Regions from separate parts of the Carnobacterium sp. AT7 genome, predicted to be linked through region 1. Evidence: a T-box and tRNA genes for the amino acid it is inferred to sense, from the RefSeq annotation. Region 1 holds a T-box; the other holds one or more tRNA genes.

Region 1 (13,925 bases):
ACGATTAATAAGACTAAAATCCTCTAACAAAACCAAATAGAAACAACGAAAAAAAAGAACTTGAGAGATAACGCTTTAGGCGGTTATTCTTCAAGTTTTTTTATTTTGAGCAAGGAGTCTTTATTGACACAAATTAATTTTGTTCATGTGTCTTATGCGCAATTTGCAATGTATTAATAATAATAGCTGCTGTTTCTTCAATTGATTTATTCGAAACATTAATCACTAAACAATTTAATTTTTCATACAATTCTTTAGCAAAAGCTAATTCTCGATCAATACGGTCCAACTTAGAGTATTCTGTATCTGGATTCATTCCATAAGTTAACATTCGTTCTCGGCGAATAGAGTTTAACGCTTTTCGATCACTTGTTAAACCAACAATTTTTTTAGGATCTACTTGCCAGATCTGTTCAGGAATATGTGCTTCCGGTATAAGAGGTAGATTAGCTACTTTATAATTTTGATTAGCCAAAAACATACTTAATGGTGTTTTTGAGGTTCTAGAAATGCCGAGTAATACGATGTCTGCTTCTAAGAAACCTTTTGGATCACGGCCATCATCAAATTTAACTGCAAATTCAATAGCTTTTATTCGATTAAAATAAGTTTCATCTAAAAGATGTAATGCTCCTGGTTTTTGTAAAGGAGCTAGTTCAGAACGAGTTTCTATTTCTCTAATGATTGGAGATAATGGATCAAAACAAACTAATTCATGTTCTTTGCAAAAAACTTGAGCCATTTTATTCAGCTCTTCATCTACAAAAGTGTGAAGAACTAACGCATTATCAATGTCTGCTTTTTCTAATATGGATATGAGCGTATCTGTTCCACGGATAAAGGGGTATGCTGAAACCTTTATATCGGCATCAGGAAACTGAGTCATGGCTGCTTGACCGAGTTGATTAGCCGTTCCTCCTACTGAATCTGAAATAATATATAAATTAATTGTTTTTTGTGAAGACATTTTGTTCCTCCTCATTATTTCTACTTACTTTCCTAATAGTATACAGGAATACGGAGTGAAACGACAATGAATCACTTATGAAAGATGCAAGATTTACAACTTGATTAATACTAGACGGATAAGTTATACTACTTGATGGTAAATGGTTCATGTAAAGGAGGCGATCATCTATATGACAGCAGTTGAACAAGCTATTGAAACGTTAAAAGAACATGGATATAAATATACTGATAAACGCGAAAATATGTTATCCGTATTTGCCGCGGAAAATCGATATTTAACAGCAAAAGAAGTACAACTAGGTTTAAAAGAAAGATACCCTTCTATTAGTTATGATACAATTTATCGTAATATTTATACTTTTGTAGAATTAAATGTTCTTGAGGAAACGGAATTAAACGGAGAAAAAATGTTTCGTTTTGGATGCAAACACACTGGGCATCACCATCATTTTATTTGTACAAATTGTGGGAAAACAAAACAAATCGAAATGTGTCCAATGAATTTTTTCGAAAATCAATTAAATGGGTGCACAATTGAGTCCCATCGGTTTGAAATTTTCGGAAAATGTGAAAAATGTTCTTAAATAAAATGATAAAAGTGCAATAAACTTCAAAAAAAAGCAATAAAGTGTTCTTTTTTATTGAAATATGGAAATGTTGTATTGACGTAAAAAAATACATTCGATATAATAAGGAAGGACAGTGTTTATGAATGCAGTAATTTATTAGTGTGTTCTAAATAACGGTTACTTTTTCAAGCACGGAGGGAGGGAATTTATATGTCAAAAACAGTTATTAAGAAAAATGAATCTCTTGATGATGCTCTTCGTCGCTTTAAACGTTCCGTTTCAAAAACAGGTACTTTACAAGAAGCTCGTAAACGCGAATTCTATGAAAAACCAAGTGTGAAACGTAAGAAAAAATCTGAAGCAGCTAGAAAACGTAAATTCTAGTAAATTGCTTTTAGAATTGAGGGTGGGAAAGTCTTGTCACTTTTAGAAACCATTAATGACGACATTAAAACTGCGATGAAAGCCAGAGATAAAGAATCTTTAGCTGTACTACGTATGTTAAAAGCTGCATTGCAAAATGATCAAATCAGCAAAGGTAATGAATTAAGTGAGGATGAAGAGTTAACAGTTCTTTCTCGCGAAATGAAACAACGTCGTGAATCTCTTGCGGAGTTTAAAGATGCTGGTCGAGAAGACTTGGTTGAACAAACAGAAGCAGCTATTGATATCGTTGGAAACTATTTACCTCAACAACTTTCTGAAAACGAACTTAAAGCGATTATTCAAGAAGCTATTACTAAGGTAGATGCTAAGTCTATGAAAGATTTTGGGAAAGTTATGGGAGTTGTTATGCCTTTAACAAAAGGTAAAGCAGACGGTAACGAAGTAAATCGATTAGTAAAAGAACTATTGAATGCTTAAGGATAAGCAATTATCCTCTAAAAAAGATAAAGTTAAGATTTTTCTTAACTTTATCTTTTTTTTGCTCTTAATGTTCCCTAATTGCTCTTCTATCTAAGAAGGAAAGCTTCATTTTAGACAAAAAATGTGCTATTCTTTAAAGTATAGAAAGAAAAAGGAGAGTGTTGTTTGTTTGACTAACTTAATGAACGAAACACGTTTAGTAAATTTGAAAAACGAAAATACTGCAGCTATTCTATTTGGTACTCAAGATAAACATTTAGCTTTATTAGAAGACTCAATGGAAGTTGTCATTAACAGCCGTGGAAGCCATTTAGAAATTATCGGTACTGAAGAAAAGACAGCTGTAGTGGAAGCAATCCTTAATCAATTAGAAGAACTAATCAAACGTTCCATTAGTATAGGACCTGCGGATGTCGTAACGGCTATCAAAATGGCGAAAAATAACACTCTGCAATTCTTTATTAGTATGTATGAAGAAGAAATAGGAAAAGATCATGACGGTAAGCCGATAAGAGCAAAAACCTTTGGGCAACGTCAATACATCCAATCAATTAAAAAGAATGACATTACGTTTGGAGTGGGACCTGCTGGGACAGGTAAGACATACTTAGCGGTCGTTATGGCTGTTGCTGCGATGAAAAAAGGTGAAGTGAAAAAAATCATTCTTACTCGTCCGGCAGTTGAAGCAGGTGAAAGTCTAGGCTTTCTACCCGGAGACTTAAAAGAGAAAGTTGATCCATACTTACGTCCGATTTATGATGCGTTATATAACGTCTTTGGCTTAGAACATACCACTCGTCTAATGGATCGAAATGTGATTGAAATTGCTCCTTTAGCTTATATGAGAGGGCGAACCTTAGAAGATGCTTTCGTGATACTTGATGAAGCACAAAACACGACGAAAGCTCAAATGAAAATGTTCCTTACTCGCCTTGGTTTTGGTTCAAAGATGATCGTAAATGGAGATGTTACTCAAATTGATCTGCCAAGAGGAGCGATGAGTGGACTCGTTCATGCTGAAAAAGTTTTAAATCAAGTTAAAGGTATTCATTTTGTTCAATTTGACTCAAATGATGTTGTTCGTCATCCGGTAGTAGCAAATATTATCAATGCTTATAACGAAGAAAAAACATTAAGTGAAGGTAAAAAGAGCGATATTGAAAAATTGACTAGCGAAAAAAACGAATAGGAAGTGAATGAATGCGAAGAAATTTAATACGCCTTCAGAAAAAAATGGGCAAACTATATATTCCTTCTATTCTTTTGCTTACATCAGTCATTTTATTTTCAATCATGTACAGTGCTGTTAAACCAAAATCTTTAGATATTGAGCTCTTTCAAGTAGCTGAAGAAACCATAAGAGCAAATGCAACTGTTGAAGATAAAGAAAAAACAGCAGAAAATAAAACGACTGTTGCAGCGACTGTTGCTCCTGTATATACGTATAATGCCGATTTAAAAGATATTCAAACTGCAAAAGTAGAAGTTTTATTCGCTACGGTAGATGAAGTAATCCAAGAAGGAAACAAAGCATATGAAGACAATTTAAAGGAAACAAGAAAAAAGGCCTCAGAAAGTAACAGTTCGATATCTTCTCAAGAATTGTCAGAAATAAAAGTAGATCAATTAACGAATGATGCCCTATTAGGTATGTTCAATGAAAAGTTGAATAATCTAGACGAAGCTACAAAAGCTTTCATTGAGATGCTTCCTGGTTGGGCGATTTTAGATTTAATCGCGACTGATGAAAAAATTTTAACCAGCATGAAAGAATCTATTGCTTTCGTGGTTTCTGATGCGATGACTCAACCCATAAAGAATGAAGAAATAAACGAAGTTAAATTGGAAGCAAATAATAATTTAGATTATTCTGATTTGGATTCAAATATGCAACGAATAGCAAGCTTGATTGTTGATAATGCAATTGTTGAAAATAACATTTACAACGAAAATGCTACTGAGCAGAAAAAAGAAGAAGAGATGGCAAACGTTCAACCGTCATTGATTTTACAAGGACAAGTAATCGTTCAAGAAGGTCATGTCGTTGATAGTAACGATATGCACCAGTTGGAGTTACTAGGCTTGTTAGATGATGATTCTTCTAAACAAGCTTTATATGGGCTAATTGTTTTGCTATTTACTCAAGCGCTATTATTGTTCTATTTAGGAAAATCAAGAAACATTGATAGGATAGAACATGGACGTCAAATTAGCTTTTACTCCATCGTTATGGTGGCTTCACTATTATTGATGAAAGGGTTACAGTTGATTCAAACGGCCGATATAGAATTTATTGGTTTATTGTTTCCAGCTGCATTGACCTCCATTTTATTGACCGCATTTGGTTCAAGACGTTTTGGTATTTTAGCTAATGGGTTTACTGCAGCGTTTTCTATCTTTATTTTTAGCCCTGATTCAGGAACCAGTTTTAGTATTGTGTTGGTTCTGTTTTATCTACTAAGTGGCATGATGGGTACGATGATCACCCGTACTAAAATTACAAACCAATTTTGGTCAAGTTTTATATGGGTAACGGTTTTTAATGCCTTATTTATTAGCTCTTTTGTTTTATACTTAAATATGACTATTTGGTCTCAACAGACGTTTTTAATCGTTGTTTATGCCCTCTCAAGCGGCATCATATCTTACTTGCTAGCGGTACTTCTATCGCCTTATATTGAAGTATTGTTTAGTGAAAATGCGGTATTAACCTTAACAGAATTGTCTAACCCAAATAGCTCTTTGTTAAAAGAACTGCTAACGAAAGCTCCAGGAACCTATCATCATAGTTTGATGGTAGCGAACCTAAGCGCAAATGCTGTTGGGGCTATCGGAGGAGACTCATTATTTGCTCGCGTAGCTTGTTATTATCATGATGTTGGTAAATTACGTCATTCACTCTTTTTTGTCGAAAATTTACCGCCTGGAATGGAAAATCCACATAATTTATTGACTCCTTTTGAAAGTAAAGAAATTATTTTCGGACATGTTTCTGAAGGTGTGAAAATGTTAGAAGCAGCTAAATTACCTCAATCAATCATTGATATTTGTGCTCAGCATCATGGAACGACTCTTATGAAATATTTTTATGTTGCTGCTAAAGAGAAAGATGATACTGTGCTTGAGAGTGATTTTAGGTATCCTGGTCCGAAACCACAAACAAAAGAAGCAGCGGTCATCAATATTGCAGATAGTGCTGAGGCAGCTGTAAGGTCAATGTCACATCCTACTAAAGAAACCATTGAAAATTTTGTTCATAATTTAATTAATGGTAGAATTGTAGATGGTCAGTTTGATGAGTGTTCCATTTCTTTACAAGAATTGAAAGTAGTTGAACAAGCCATCTGTACAGGACTAAACGGGACATTCCATTCGAGGATTGAATATCCGGCTTTAAAAAAAGAATGATTTTAAGCATAGAATAGTAAAATAAAAAGGAGTGAGGATAGCCCTTATGGAACTAGATTTGTATGATGAAACAAACCAAATTACAATGGAACAAAAAGAAATGGTGAATTCTTTATTGGAGTTTGCTGGTAAGCATATAGAGTTGCCAAAAGATACAGAAATGTCTGTGACCTTCGTAGACAACGAAAATATTCAAAAAATCAATAAAACTTATCGTGGCAAAGATCAGCCAACGGATGTTATAAGTTTTGCAATTGAAGATGAAGTAGAAGATGAATTAATGATCAATTTTGATGAATTAGATGAACCGATGCCAAGAAATATTGGCGATATCATCATTTCAGTTGATAAAACCGCAAGCCAAGCCAAAGAATATAACCATTCTTTTGATCGAGAATTAGGATTTCTTGCCTTACATGGTTTCTTACATCTAAATGGGTACGATCATATGAATCCTGAAGATGAAAAAGAAATGTTTGGGTTGCAGAAAGAGATATTAGAAGCTTATGGACTTAAAAGATAAAAGTGGAATTGGGAAAAATTCTACATTTCTTGACTCTTTTAAATATGCATTTAAGGGAATTTTAACCGCATTTCAAGAAGAAAGAAATATGCGTTCACATATTTTGATTGGTTTAATTGTTTTGATTTTGTGTGCATTCCTTAATTTAGTCGTCAATGAATGGCTATGGGTTATTTTCAGTGTCTTCTTAGTTATCATAATGGAAGTTTGGAATACTGTAATCGAAAATGTAGTCGACTTAGCAGCTAAAGATCAATATCATCCTTTGGCAAAGAAAGCAAAAGACATGGCAGCTGCAGCTGTTTTAGTTACCGCAACTTTTTCCATTGTTGTAGCTGCAATCATTATTTTACCTAAATTATGGCAAATACTATTTTAAAGGAGATTTTACTTATGCACTTGACAGATCAAAAAGTCGACACACTTATTAATAAAGCAACGGACATGTTAGAAAAGGCTTATGTCCCTTATTCTCATTTTCCAGTTGGAGCAGCTCTTTTAACGAAAGAGGGAGAAATTTTTTCAGGCTGCAATATTGAAAATGCTTCTTTTGGTTTAACCAATTGCGCAGAGCGAACAGCAATCTTCAAAGCTATTTCTGAGGGGAATAAAGAATTTGACTATTTAGTGGTAACGGGTGATACAGATGGTCCTATTTCTCCTTGTGGAGCATGTAGACAAGTACTGGCAGAATTCTGTGGGCCAGACATGCCAGTTTTATTAACAAATAATAAAGGCAACAAACAATTCACAACGGTTGGCGAATTGCTGCCGGGAGCTTTTAAATCGGAGGATATGGTTTAATGAAAAATATGAATGAGCACAAATCAGGTTTTGTTTCTATTGTTGGTCGTCCAAACGTCGGTAAATCAACTTTATTAAATAGAATTGTAGGACAAAAAATAGCAATCATGAGTGATAAAGCTCAAACAACAAGAAATAAAATTCAAGGTATTTACACTACACCAGAATCACAAATTGTGTTTATCGATACCCCAGGGATTCACAAACCAAAACACCGTCTTGGGGACTTTATGGTAGACTCAGCGTTTAGTGCTTTTAGAGAAGTGGATGTTATTTTGTTCATGGTAAATATTGCAGAAAAACGTGGCCCTGGAGATAACTTTATCATGGAAAGATTAAAAACAGTAAAAAGTCCTGTGTTTTTAGTGCTGAATAAAATTGATAAAATCCATCCTGACCAGTTGTTGCCAATTATTGAGGATTACCGTTCATTAGTCGATTTTGAACAAGTTATTCCAATTTCTGCTGCAGATGGCAATAACGTAGAAACATTATTATCAGAAGTAACGAAATATTTGCCTGAAGGACCTCAATTCTATCCAGATGATCAAGTAACCGATCACCCAGAATACTTTATTGTTTCTGAATTGATTCGAGAAAAAGTTCTTGAACTAACAAGAGAAGAAGTACCTCACTCTGTAGCTGTAGTTGTTGAGAGTATGCAACGAAATGAATTGGGTAAAGTCCAAGTTCATGCAGCAATCATTGTTGAACGTTCTAGCCAAAAAGGAATTATCATTGGCAAAGGCGGTAAAATGTTAAAAGACATCGGTATCCGCGCTAGAAGAGATATTGAAGTGTTATTAGGCGATAAAATTTACTTAGATCTTTGGGTAAAAGTTCAAAAAGACTGGCGTGATCGTCAAACGAATTTGCAAGATTACGGTTACCGCAAAGATGATTACTAAAAAGGATTAATCGATTTAAAAAACAAACCATATTTTTTGGTTTGTTTTTTTAAATGAAGAGCATATCATAGGAGGATTCTATATGGCTCAAATAGAAGAGGTAGAGGGCATTGTATTATCGGTGCGCAATCATCGCGAAAACGATCAATTGGTCAAATTGTTTACGAGCCGCTTTGGCAAAAGAATGTTTTTCGTTAAAGGAACCCGAAAGCAAAAAAATAAACTTAAAACAGCGGTATTGCCTTTTACGAAAGCAACATACATCGCTGATATTCGAGATACTGGACTGTGCTTTATACGTGATGCAAAAGAAGTAGATCAGTATAAGAGTATGCAAACAGATATTTTTTTGAATGCCTATGCGACGTATATTTTAAATTTAGCGGATGCAGCTTTAGATGACGGTATCGTAGATGGAGCATTGTTTCATAAAATTGATCGCTGTTTAACTGAAATTGATGAAGAAACGGATCCTGAAATAGTTGTCAATATATTTGAAGTGCAGATTCTGCCATACTTTGGGGTTTCTCCTGAATTGAGAGGTTGTCGTGTATGTGGGGAGACTGAGGGACCGTTTGACTATTCAGGCAGTTATGGCGGTTTACTGTGTCAAAGTCATTGGCATTTAGACCGTTACCGTTACCATTCAAGTCAAAGAGCTATTCATTTTGTGCGGTTATTTTCGGTCGTTTCATTAGATCAATTAGGCTCTATTACCGTTAAAGAAGAAACAAAACGAGAAATTCGGACGTTGATTGACTTGATTTATGATGAATCTGTCGGAATTAAGCTGAAAAGTAAAAAATTTATTGATCAGATGTATACGTGGGGAAATCTCTTAGTCGATAAAAGAGTCCCTCCTAATGAAACAACCGGCGAGAATGAAAAGAAATGATTGACAAACGTTCTTGTTGCAAGCTATGATAGTAACAACTGAATAACTGGCGTTGAAAGAAAAAAGTAAAAATTTCACTCTAAATGAGCGAGTTTGGGATAGTGTAAGCCAAATATAGAGAAAGTTTTGAAAGGCATTCTGGAGCTGTTTAAAAAAAGAGATGCTAGTTTTTTAATAAACTAGAATTAGGGTGGAACCGCGATTGTATTATCGTCCCTATGCTGATAGTTGTCAGCATAGGGACTTTTTTGCGTTATTTTTTAGTTAACGAGTAAAATGTGAAATGAAAAGGAGAATGCGATAATGAAAGAAAACAGTCTAACGTTTCAGGAAATTATTTTAACATTACAAAATTATTGGTCAGATCAAGGATGCCTGTTGCTTCAAGCTTATGACACAGAAAAAGGGGCCGGTACGATGAGCCCGTATACATTCTTACGTGCTATTGGACCTGAACCATGGAATGCGGCATATGTAGAACCTTCAAGACGTCCAGCAGATGGTCGTTATGGTGAAAACCCAAACCGTTTATTCCAACACCACCAATTTCAAGTGGTTATGAAGCCATCACCTGATAATATTCAAGAACTGTATTTAGGAAGTCTTCGTTTATTAGGAATTGATCCTTTAGAACATGATATTCGTTTCGTTGAAGACAACTGGGAAAATCCATCAATGGGTTGTGCTGGTTTAGGCTGGGAAGTTTGGCTTGATGGAATGGAAATCACTCAGTTTACGTACTTCCAACAAGTTGGAGGATTAGAATGCAATCCTGTAACTAGTGAAATTACTTATGGATTAGAACGTTTAGCTTCATACATTCAAGACGTAGACAGCGTCTATGATATTCAATGGACTAAAGGCGTAAAATACGGTGAGATCTTTATTCAACCTGAATATGAGCATTCAAAATACGCATTTGAAAATAGCAATCAAGAGTTGCTTTTGATGTTGTTTAATGAATATGAAAAAGAAGCTCTCGTTCAAATTGAAGCTGGTCTGGTTCATCCTGCTTACGATTATGTTTTAAAATGTAGCCACACTTTCAATTTGTTAGATGCAAGAGGAGCAGTATCGGTTACAGAACGTGCGGGTTACTTAGCGCGCATTCGTAATATGGCTCGTTCGATTGCAAAAGCTTTTGTCACAGAACGTGAAAAATTAGGCTTCCCTTTGCTTCAAGATCAATCAATCGAAACTAAGGAGGCAAACTAATATGACAAAAAACCTATTACTCGAAATTGGGTTAGAAGAAATTCCAGCGCACATCGTTACCCCAAGTAGCCAACAATTAGTGCAAAAAATAACAGCCTTTTTAAAAGAAAACCGCTTAGAACATGGAGAAGTGATTCCTTTTTCAACTCCAAGACGATTAGCGGTTATTGTCAAAGATATTGCTGAAAAACAAGAAGATGTTCAAGAATCTGTTAAAGGGCCCGCTCAAAAAATTGCACAAGATGCTGAAGGCAATTGGAGTAAAGCCGCTATTGGATTTGCCCGTGGTCAAGGGGCAACAACAGATGATATCTACTTTAAATCAATTAAAGACGTTGATTACGTTTATGTAGATAAATTTATTTCTGGAAAAACCGTTAATGAAATTTTGGTTGGCTTAGATAAAGTAATCACTTCACTGACGTTCCCTGTAAGCATGCATTGGGCAGACCATACATTTAAATACATCCGTCCATTCCACTGGTTAACAGCGATGTTAGATGACGAAGTGATTCCTTTTGAATTACTGGATATCCAAACAGCGAACACATCACGTGGCCACCGCTTTTTGGGACATGATGTAACGTTTGCTGATGCTTTAGCATACGAAGAAACCTTAGAAAGTGTCTTTGTGATTGCGGACAGTACAAAACGTAAACAAATGATCGTTAATCAAATTGAAGAGCTTGTCAAAGCAAATCAATGGTCTGTTTCGATGGATGAAGAATTGCTAGAAGAAGTTAACAACTTAATCGAATACCCAACGGCCTTTTATGGTTCATTTGATCAAAAATACTTGAATCTGCCAGAAGAAGTTTTGATCACTTCAATGAAAGACCACCAACGTTACTTTGGGGTAAGAGATAGTGAAGGAGCTGTTTTACCTTACTTTATTTCTGTTCGTAATGGAAATGCTAATCACATTGAAACCGTTGCTAGAGGAAACGAAAAAGTATTAACGGCTCGTTTGGATGATGGTCAATTTTTCTTTGAAGAAGACCAAAAATTAACAATTGCTGCTTGTGTCGAACGCTTAAAACAAGTAACATTCCATGAAAAAATTGGTTCTATTTATGAAAAAATGAATCGAGTGCAAGCTATTGCGCAACTTATTGGAAAACAAGTTGGCTTAAACGAAACGGAATTAACTGATCTGAAACGTGCTTCTGAAATTTATAAATTTGATTTGGTAACGAATATGGTTGGTGAGTTTCCTGAGTTACAAGGAATCATGGGTGAGAAGTATGCTTTGACGCAAGGAGAAACGCCAGCAGTAGCTGCAGCTATTAGAGAACACTACATGCCGGTATCCAGTGAGGGAGAACTGCCAAAAACATCTGTAGGGGCTGTTTTAGCGATTGCAGATAAATTGGAAAGTGTCTTAAGTTTCTTTGCGGTTGGAATGACTCCAACTGGATCAAATGATCCTTATGCCTTGAGACGCCAAACGTATGGTATTGTCCGCATCATTGAATCAAAAAATTGGAATTTCCCAATGGAATCTTTGAAAGAGGCTATTTTATCGACTTCGGTTATCGCACAAAGCGCTTTATTCGAAGGGTACAAGTCGAGTACAGCTGAAGTTGTTGACTTCATCAAAGCTCGTATCCGTCAATTATTATTGGCAGAAAGTATCCGTCATGATGTCATTGATGCGGCTTTGAATTCCCGCCAAGAAGATTTACTTAAATTAGTAGAAGCTGGACGTATTATCAATAGTCATTTATCAGATACTATTTTTAAACCGACAATCGAAGCTTTAACTCGTGTAGTAAATCTAGCAAATAAAGGTGAAGCGATGCTTGATCAAGACCAACTTTCAGTTGACCCGGCTTTATTTGAAACAAATTCTGAACAAGAATTGTATGAAGCATTTGTAGAAATTGAAAAAACAGTCAATAATGAAAATAGCAAACAAAGTTACACTTCTTTTGAACAGTTGCAACCCTTGATTGAAGCCTTTTTCAATGAAAATATGGTGATGGCTGATAATCAAGCTGTTCGGAATAATAGACTAGCTTTACTAATGAAAATTTCTAGTTTTGTATTATCTTTTGCAAGTGTAGACAAATTGGTTGTTAAGTAATTCCTAGCAAATTTGTTTACTTTAAACCCTATTAAGGATAGAATTTTCCTTAATAGGGTTTAATTTTTTAGCCTGTTAATAGGGGGATTAGAAATGTCTAGTTATCGACTAAATATGAAAAGAGTCTATGAGAAAGCTGAAAAAGAAGATGGTTACCGTATTTTAGTAGATCGAATGTGGCCCAGAGGAGTGTCAAAAGAAAACGCCAGTATCGATGACTGGGTAAAAGAGATTACGCCAACGACGGCCATTCGTAAAGAGTTTAATCATCAACCACAAAAGTTTGAGTGGTTTAAAAAAGTTTATTTGGCTGAATTAGAATCAAATCCTGATACAAAAAGTTTTGTTAAACAAGTTTTTGAACAATTAAAGCGCACCCCGGTCACCTTTGTTTATGCAGCAAAAGATGAACAATTCAATCATGTGGTGATTTTAATGGAGTTTGCTCAAAATCAAAAATAGACTTAGTGTTTTGGTTGGAAAATAAATAAACTCGTTTGGAGGACAATATGTTAAAACGTTTTTTTAGTTATTATAAGCCGTATAAAAAATTATTTATACTGGATTTTGGATGTGCGATACTAGCAGCCATTTTAGAGTTGTCTTTCCCGGTTGTGGTTAATCGAGTAATCGATGATTTATTGCCTTCGGAAAATTGGACATTGATTGTAACGGTTTCGTTATCCTTACTATTTTTGTACATCGTGAACACTTCTTTGCAGTATGTTGTCGTTTATTTTGGACACAAACTGGGAGTGAATATTGAAACAGATATGCGCCGTGAATTGTATGGGCATTTGCAAGAGCAACCGTTTAGTTATTACGACAATCAAAAAACGGGCAAATTAATGACGCGCCTGACGAACGACTTATTTGAAATATCAGAAGTTGCTCACCATGGTCCAGAAGATGTGTTTATCACGTTCATTACGTTAGGTGGAGCTTTTTTATTGATGTTGAATGTTCATGTTCAGCTTGCTTTAGCAACGTTTGTGATGATTCCTTTTATCACGATTGCATTAGTATTTTTTAATAAACGAATGACTAAAATCAATACAAAAATTTTTAATGATTTAGGCGAATTTAGTGCGGGCATCGAAGCTTCCGTCAGTGGAATACGCGTTGTTCAAGCTTTCGCTAATGAAGAACATGAAGCCGGGAAATTTGAAGTTTTAAACCAAGCTTATCGAAAATCAAAAATCCTTTTCTATAAAATGATGGCAATAAGCTCTTCGTATAATTATTTGTTGATCCGTTTGATTAATTTATTTGCGTTATTTTTTGGTGCTTATTATACGATTCAAGGCGAAATTAGTTACGGCGATTTTGTAGGTTTTATCTTATTGTCTAATATTTTTGTTCGACCAATCGAAAAAGTAAATACGATGATTGAAAGTTACCCTAAAGGAATTGCAGGATTCAAGCGTTTAACAGAAGAACTTGACAAAGAGCCTGCTATTCAAGATAAGGAAAATGCAATTGAAGTAGAACGTTTAGAAGGAAATATTGACTATAAGAATGTTTCTTTTTGGTATGATTCATTAAAAAAAGTTTTGGATGGCATTGATCTATCCATTCGAACGGGCGAAACCGTGGCTTTTGTTGGACCGAGTGGTGCAGGTAAAACGACAATCTGTAACTTACTGCCTCGATTCTATGAAGTTAATGCAGGTGAAGTAAC
Region 2 (3,345 bases), on a different contig from region 1:
CCTATCTACTAGCAGGCACTCTTTATGCTAGTCAATATACTCGATTTAATTTCATTCCATTCATTCTATTATATGGTTTCGTTTTTATAAACCACTTATTAGGAAATTTCTTATTTAAAACAGCTAAAATTACTCTTTCTTTTAACCATATATCCTTTATTGTATTTGAAGTAATTAATCTTTTGCTCATCTATTACTTTTCATCCGCAATTCATTCATTAGTAGGCCTACTTTGTTTCTTTTATAGTGCAGTGATCCATACTCACTTTTATTTAATTAGACAAGGATACACTTGGCTAACATTAGCTATTTCCAGTATTTTTAAAGGCGGTATACTAACTTACTTAAGTTTTTATGTCCAAGCAAATTTCATTCCGACTACCCTCTTTTATTGGAGTATTCCTTTAATTCTAGTTGTATTCTTAGTAGAGTTAGGGAAAATACAACTAAACTATCCAATGATCAATGTACAATTGACTGATCAACAGACAAATACTACTTTTTTAGATACAAAAAAATTCAACCGTTTTTTATTAGGTTTATTACTACTCATTTACCTAATAAGTTTTATCTTCTATATTCCTACTTTCAAAGGAACAACCTTTATTATCCTATTTACTTTACCTTTTGCCATCAAACTTATTCAGTATCTCTTTTCTAAAGAAGAGTTGATTGCTAAGAAACTTAAACAAAGAGCTTTACAGTTATATTCAGTTGCCTTTTTTATATCCTTTAGTGTTATTCTATTCATTCATACAAATTAAATATAAAATAAAGGTAGTGACGTTTAGAGGTTCTATAATAGTTAGTGTTGGTGACTAAAAGTCGCCAGCACTATTTTTATAGAAAATGACAAAAAATTAAAACAAGCGAAAATCTCCGTTAGAATAAAGTTACGACACCACATTCAAAGGGAGGATTTTCACTTGTATAAACTATAGGTAGTGATGTTTCGATTCACTTCCTTACTGCAGCATCCATGATAAAACAAAAAAAAGGATCGGAGAAAAAATCTCCAATCCTTTTTTTTGTTTATTTTATGACCCGTACGGGAATCGAACCCGTGATACCGCCGTGAAAGGGCGGTGTCTTAACCGCTTGACCAACGGGCCATTATTTTAAATAGTGCAATGGGCCTAAATGGACTCGAACCATCGACCTCACGCTTATCAGGCGTGCGCTCTAACCAGCTGAGCTATAGGCCCAAAAAAAAAAAGCGGGTGACGAGAATCGAACTCGCATCAACAGCTTGGAAGGCTGTGGTTTTACCACTAAACTACACCCGCATTACAAGAAATGGCCCGGGACAGAATCGAACTGCCGACACCTTGAGCTTCAATCAAGTGCTCTACCAACTGAGCTACCGGGCCAAATATTTAATTAAACGGTCTCGACGGGAATCGAACCCGCGATCTTCTGCGTGACAGGCAGACATGTTAACCCCTACACCACGAGACCTTTTTTGCATTTAAAAACTATCTTTAAAAAAAAAGATAAATTGCGGGGACAGGACTTGAACCTGTGACCTTCGGGTTATGAGCCCGACGAGCTGCCAACTGCTCCACCCCGCGATAATATTAATGAAACATTTAAAAAAAGGAGGATAAGAGATTCGAACTCTTGCGTGCTTTTACACACCTGACGGTTTTCAAGACCGTTCCCTTCAGCCGGACTTGGGTAATCCTCCATAAGACTGATAAGATGATACTGTATTAAATTAAACAAAAATGTTTATGACCCGTACGGGAATCGAACCCGTGATACCGCCGTGAAAGGGCGGTGTCTTAACCGCTTGACCAACGGGCCTATAAAATTACAAAAAAATATAATACGGAGAAGGAGGGATTTGAACCCTCGCGCCGCGTTAACGACCTACACCCTTAGCAGGGGCGCCTCTTCAGCCACTTGAGTACTTCCCCAATAACTAAAAAATAAGTATTAATTTATTCAATGGGCCTAAATGGACTCGAACCATCGACCTCACGCTTATCAGGCGTGCGCTCTAACCAGCTGAGCTATAGGCCCATAAAAAAAGCGAGTGACGAGAATCGAACTCGCATCAACAGCTTGGAAGGCTGTGGTTTTACCACTAAACTACACTCGCAAAAACGGTCTCGACGGGAATCGAACCCGCGATCTTCTGCGTGACAGGCAGACATGTTAACCCCTACACCACGAGACCTTTTTTACATTTAAAAACTATCTTTTAAAAAAGATAAATTGCGGGGACAGGACTTGAACCTGTGACCTTCGGGTTATGAGCCCGACGAGCTGCCAACTGCTCCACCCCGCGATAATATTAATGAAGCTTTAAAAAAAAGGAGGATAAGAGATTCGAACTCTTGCGTGCTTTTACACACCTGACGGTTTTCAAGACCGTTCCCTTCAGCCGGACTTGGGTAATCCTCCATTATGATACAAGGGTACTTTAATCTTAACTGATTAATGGACCTTGTAGGACTCGAACCTACGACCGGACGGTTATGAGCCGTCTGCTCTAACCAACTGAGCTAAAGGTCCAAGATCTTTTAAATAATAATAATAGCGGCGAAGGGGATCGAACCCCCGACCTCCCGGGTATGAACCGGACGCTCTAGCCAGCTGAGCTACACCGCCATAATAAAAGTAATAATTTTAAAAAAAGTGGAGCCTAGCGGGATCGAACCGCTGACCTCCTGCGTGCAAGGCAGGCGCTCTCCCAGCTGAGCTAAGGCCCCTAATTTTTAAATCGGGAAGACAGGATTCGAACCTGCGACCCCTTGGTCCCAAACCAAGTGCTCTACCAAGCTGAGCTACTTCCCGTTAAATAAGGTTTTATTCTTTCTTTCAAAAGAAATGCACCCAAGAGGACTTGAACCTCTAACCCCTTGATTCGTAGTCAAGTACTCTATCCAATTGAGCTATGGGTGCAAATGGTGCCGAGGGCCGGAATCGAACCGGCACGGTGATCACTCACCGCAGGATTTTAAGTCCTGTGCGTCTACCTGTTCCGCCACCCCGGCTTTAGAACAGTTTTCATTCTTGCGAATGAGCTTACTAGTCAACCTAGTAAGCGAAAGACGGGATTCGAACCCGCGACCCCCACCTTGGCAAGGTGATGTTCTACCACTGAACTACTTTCGCAAAAAATGCCGGCTAAAGGAGTTGAACCCTCGACCCTCTGATTACAAATCAGATGCTCTACCAACTGAGCTAAGCCGGCTAAAGTGGTACTTCACTAATCATTCAAATAAAAAATGGTGCGGGTGAAGGGACTTGAACCCCCACGTCTTTCAACGCTAGATCCTAAATCTAGTGCGTCTGCCAATTCCGCCACACCCGCAAAAAGTATGGCATAACTAAACA

What was found. The T-box of region 1 lies ahead of glyQ (glycine--tRNA ligase subunit alpha). A T-box ahead of a tRNA ligase gene usually reads a tRNA of that ligase, here a tRNA-Gly.
Region 2: it has a tRNA-Gly gene. The T-box ahead of glyQ (glycine--tRNA ligase subunit alpha) is inferred to sense a tRNA for this amino acid. The anticodon was not compared.

What each region holds. Positions count from the first base shown of each region.
Region 1 is NZ_ABHH01000031.1:2,075-15,999, reverse strand. It holds gene truA (tRNA pseudouridine(38-40) synthase TruA) at 1-8, shown strand, start outside; gene CAT7_RS10005 (pyruvate, water dikinase regulatory protein) at 134-967, opposite strand; gene CAT7_RS10000 (Fur family transcriptional regulator) at 1,131-1,553, shown strand; gene rpsU (30S ribosomal protein S21) at 1,749-1,922, shown strand; gene CAT7_RS09990 (GatB/YqeY domain-containing protein) at 1,956-2,402, shown strand; gene CAT7_RS09985 (PhoH family protein) at 2,587-3,594, shown strand; gene CAT7_RS09980 (HD family phosphohydrolase) at 3,606-5,813, shown strand; gene ybeY (rRNA maturation RNase YbeY) at 5,860-6,336, shown strand; gene CAT7_RS09970 (diacylglycerol kinase family protein) at 6,320-6,715, shown strand; gene CAT7_RS09965 (cytidine deaminase) at 6,730-7,140, shown strand; gene era (GTPase Era) at 7,149-8,048, shown strand; gene recO (DNA repair protein RecO) at 8,131-8,943, shown strand; T-box leader at 8,987-9,164, shown strand; gene glyQ (glycine--tRNA ligase subunit alpha) at 9,247-10,158, shown strand; gene glyS (glycine--tRNA ligase subunit beta) at 10,160-12,244, shown strand; gene CAT7_RS09940 (DUF488 domain-containing protein) at 12,338-12,706, shown strand; gene CAT7_RS09935 (ABC transporter ATP-binding protein) at 12,754-13,925, shown strand, end outside.
Region 2 is NZ_ABHH01000037.1:13,757-17,101, forward strand. It holds gene CAT7_RS10615 (hypothetical protein) at 1-764, shown strand, start outside; tRNA gene CAT7_RS10620 (tRNA-Glu) at 1,041-1,112, opposite strand; tRNA gene CAT7_RS10625 (tRNA-Ile) at 1,132-1,205, opposite strand; tRNA gene CAT7_RS10630 (tRNA-Gly) at 1,216-1,286, opposite strand; tRNA gene CAT7_RS10635 (tRNA-Phe) at 1,298-1,370, opposite strand; tRNA gene CAT7_RS10640 (tRNA-Asp) at 1,386-1,458, opposite strand; tRNA gene CAT7_RS10645 (tRNA-Met) at 1,499-1,571, opposite strand; tRNA gene CAT7_RS10650 (tRNA-Ser) at 1,598-1,687, opposite strand; tRNA gene CAT7_RS10655 (tRNA-Glu) at 1,735-1,806, opposite strand; tRNA gene CAT7_RS10660 (tRNA-Ser) at 1,832-1,919, opposite strand; tRNA gene CAT7_RS10665 (tRNA-Ile) at 1,952-2,025, opposite strand; tRNA gene CAT7_RS10670 (tRNA-Gly) at 2,034-2,104, opposite strand; tRNA gene CAT7_RS10675 (tRNA-Asp) at 2,110-2,182, opposite strand; tRNA gene CAT7_RS10680 (tRNA-Met) at 2,221-2,293, opposite strand; tRNA gene CAT7_RS10685 (tRNA-Ser) at 2,320-2,409, opposite strand; tRNA gene CAT7_RS10690 (tRNA-Ile) at 2,447-2,520, opposite strand; tRNA gene CAT7_RS10695 (tRNA-Met) at 2,543-2,616, opposite strand; tRNA gene CAT7_RS10700 (tRNA-Ala) at 2,645-2,717, opposite strand; tRNA gene CAT7_RS10705 (tRNA-Pro) at 2,729-2,802, opposite strand; tRNA gene CAT7_RS10710 (tRNA-Arg) at 2,837-2,910, opposite strand; tRNA gene CAT7_RS10715 (tRNA-Leu) at 2,914-3,002, opposite strand; tRNA gene CAT7_RS10720 (tRNA-Gly) at 3,052-3,123, opposite strand; tRNA gene CAT7_RS10725 (tRNA-Thr) at 3,130-3,202, opposite strand; tRNA gene CAT7_RS10730 (tRNA-Leu) at 3,238-3,322, opposite strand.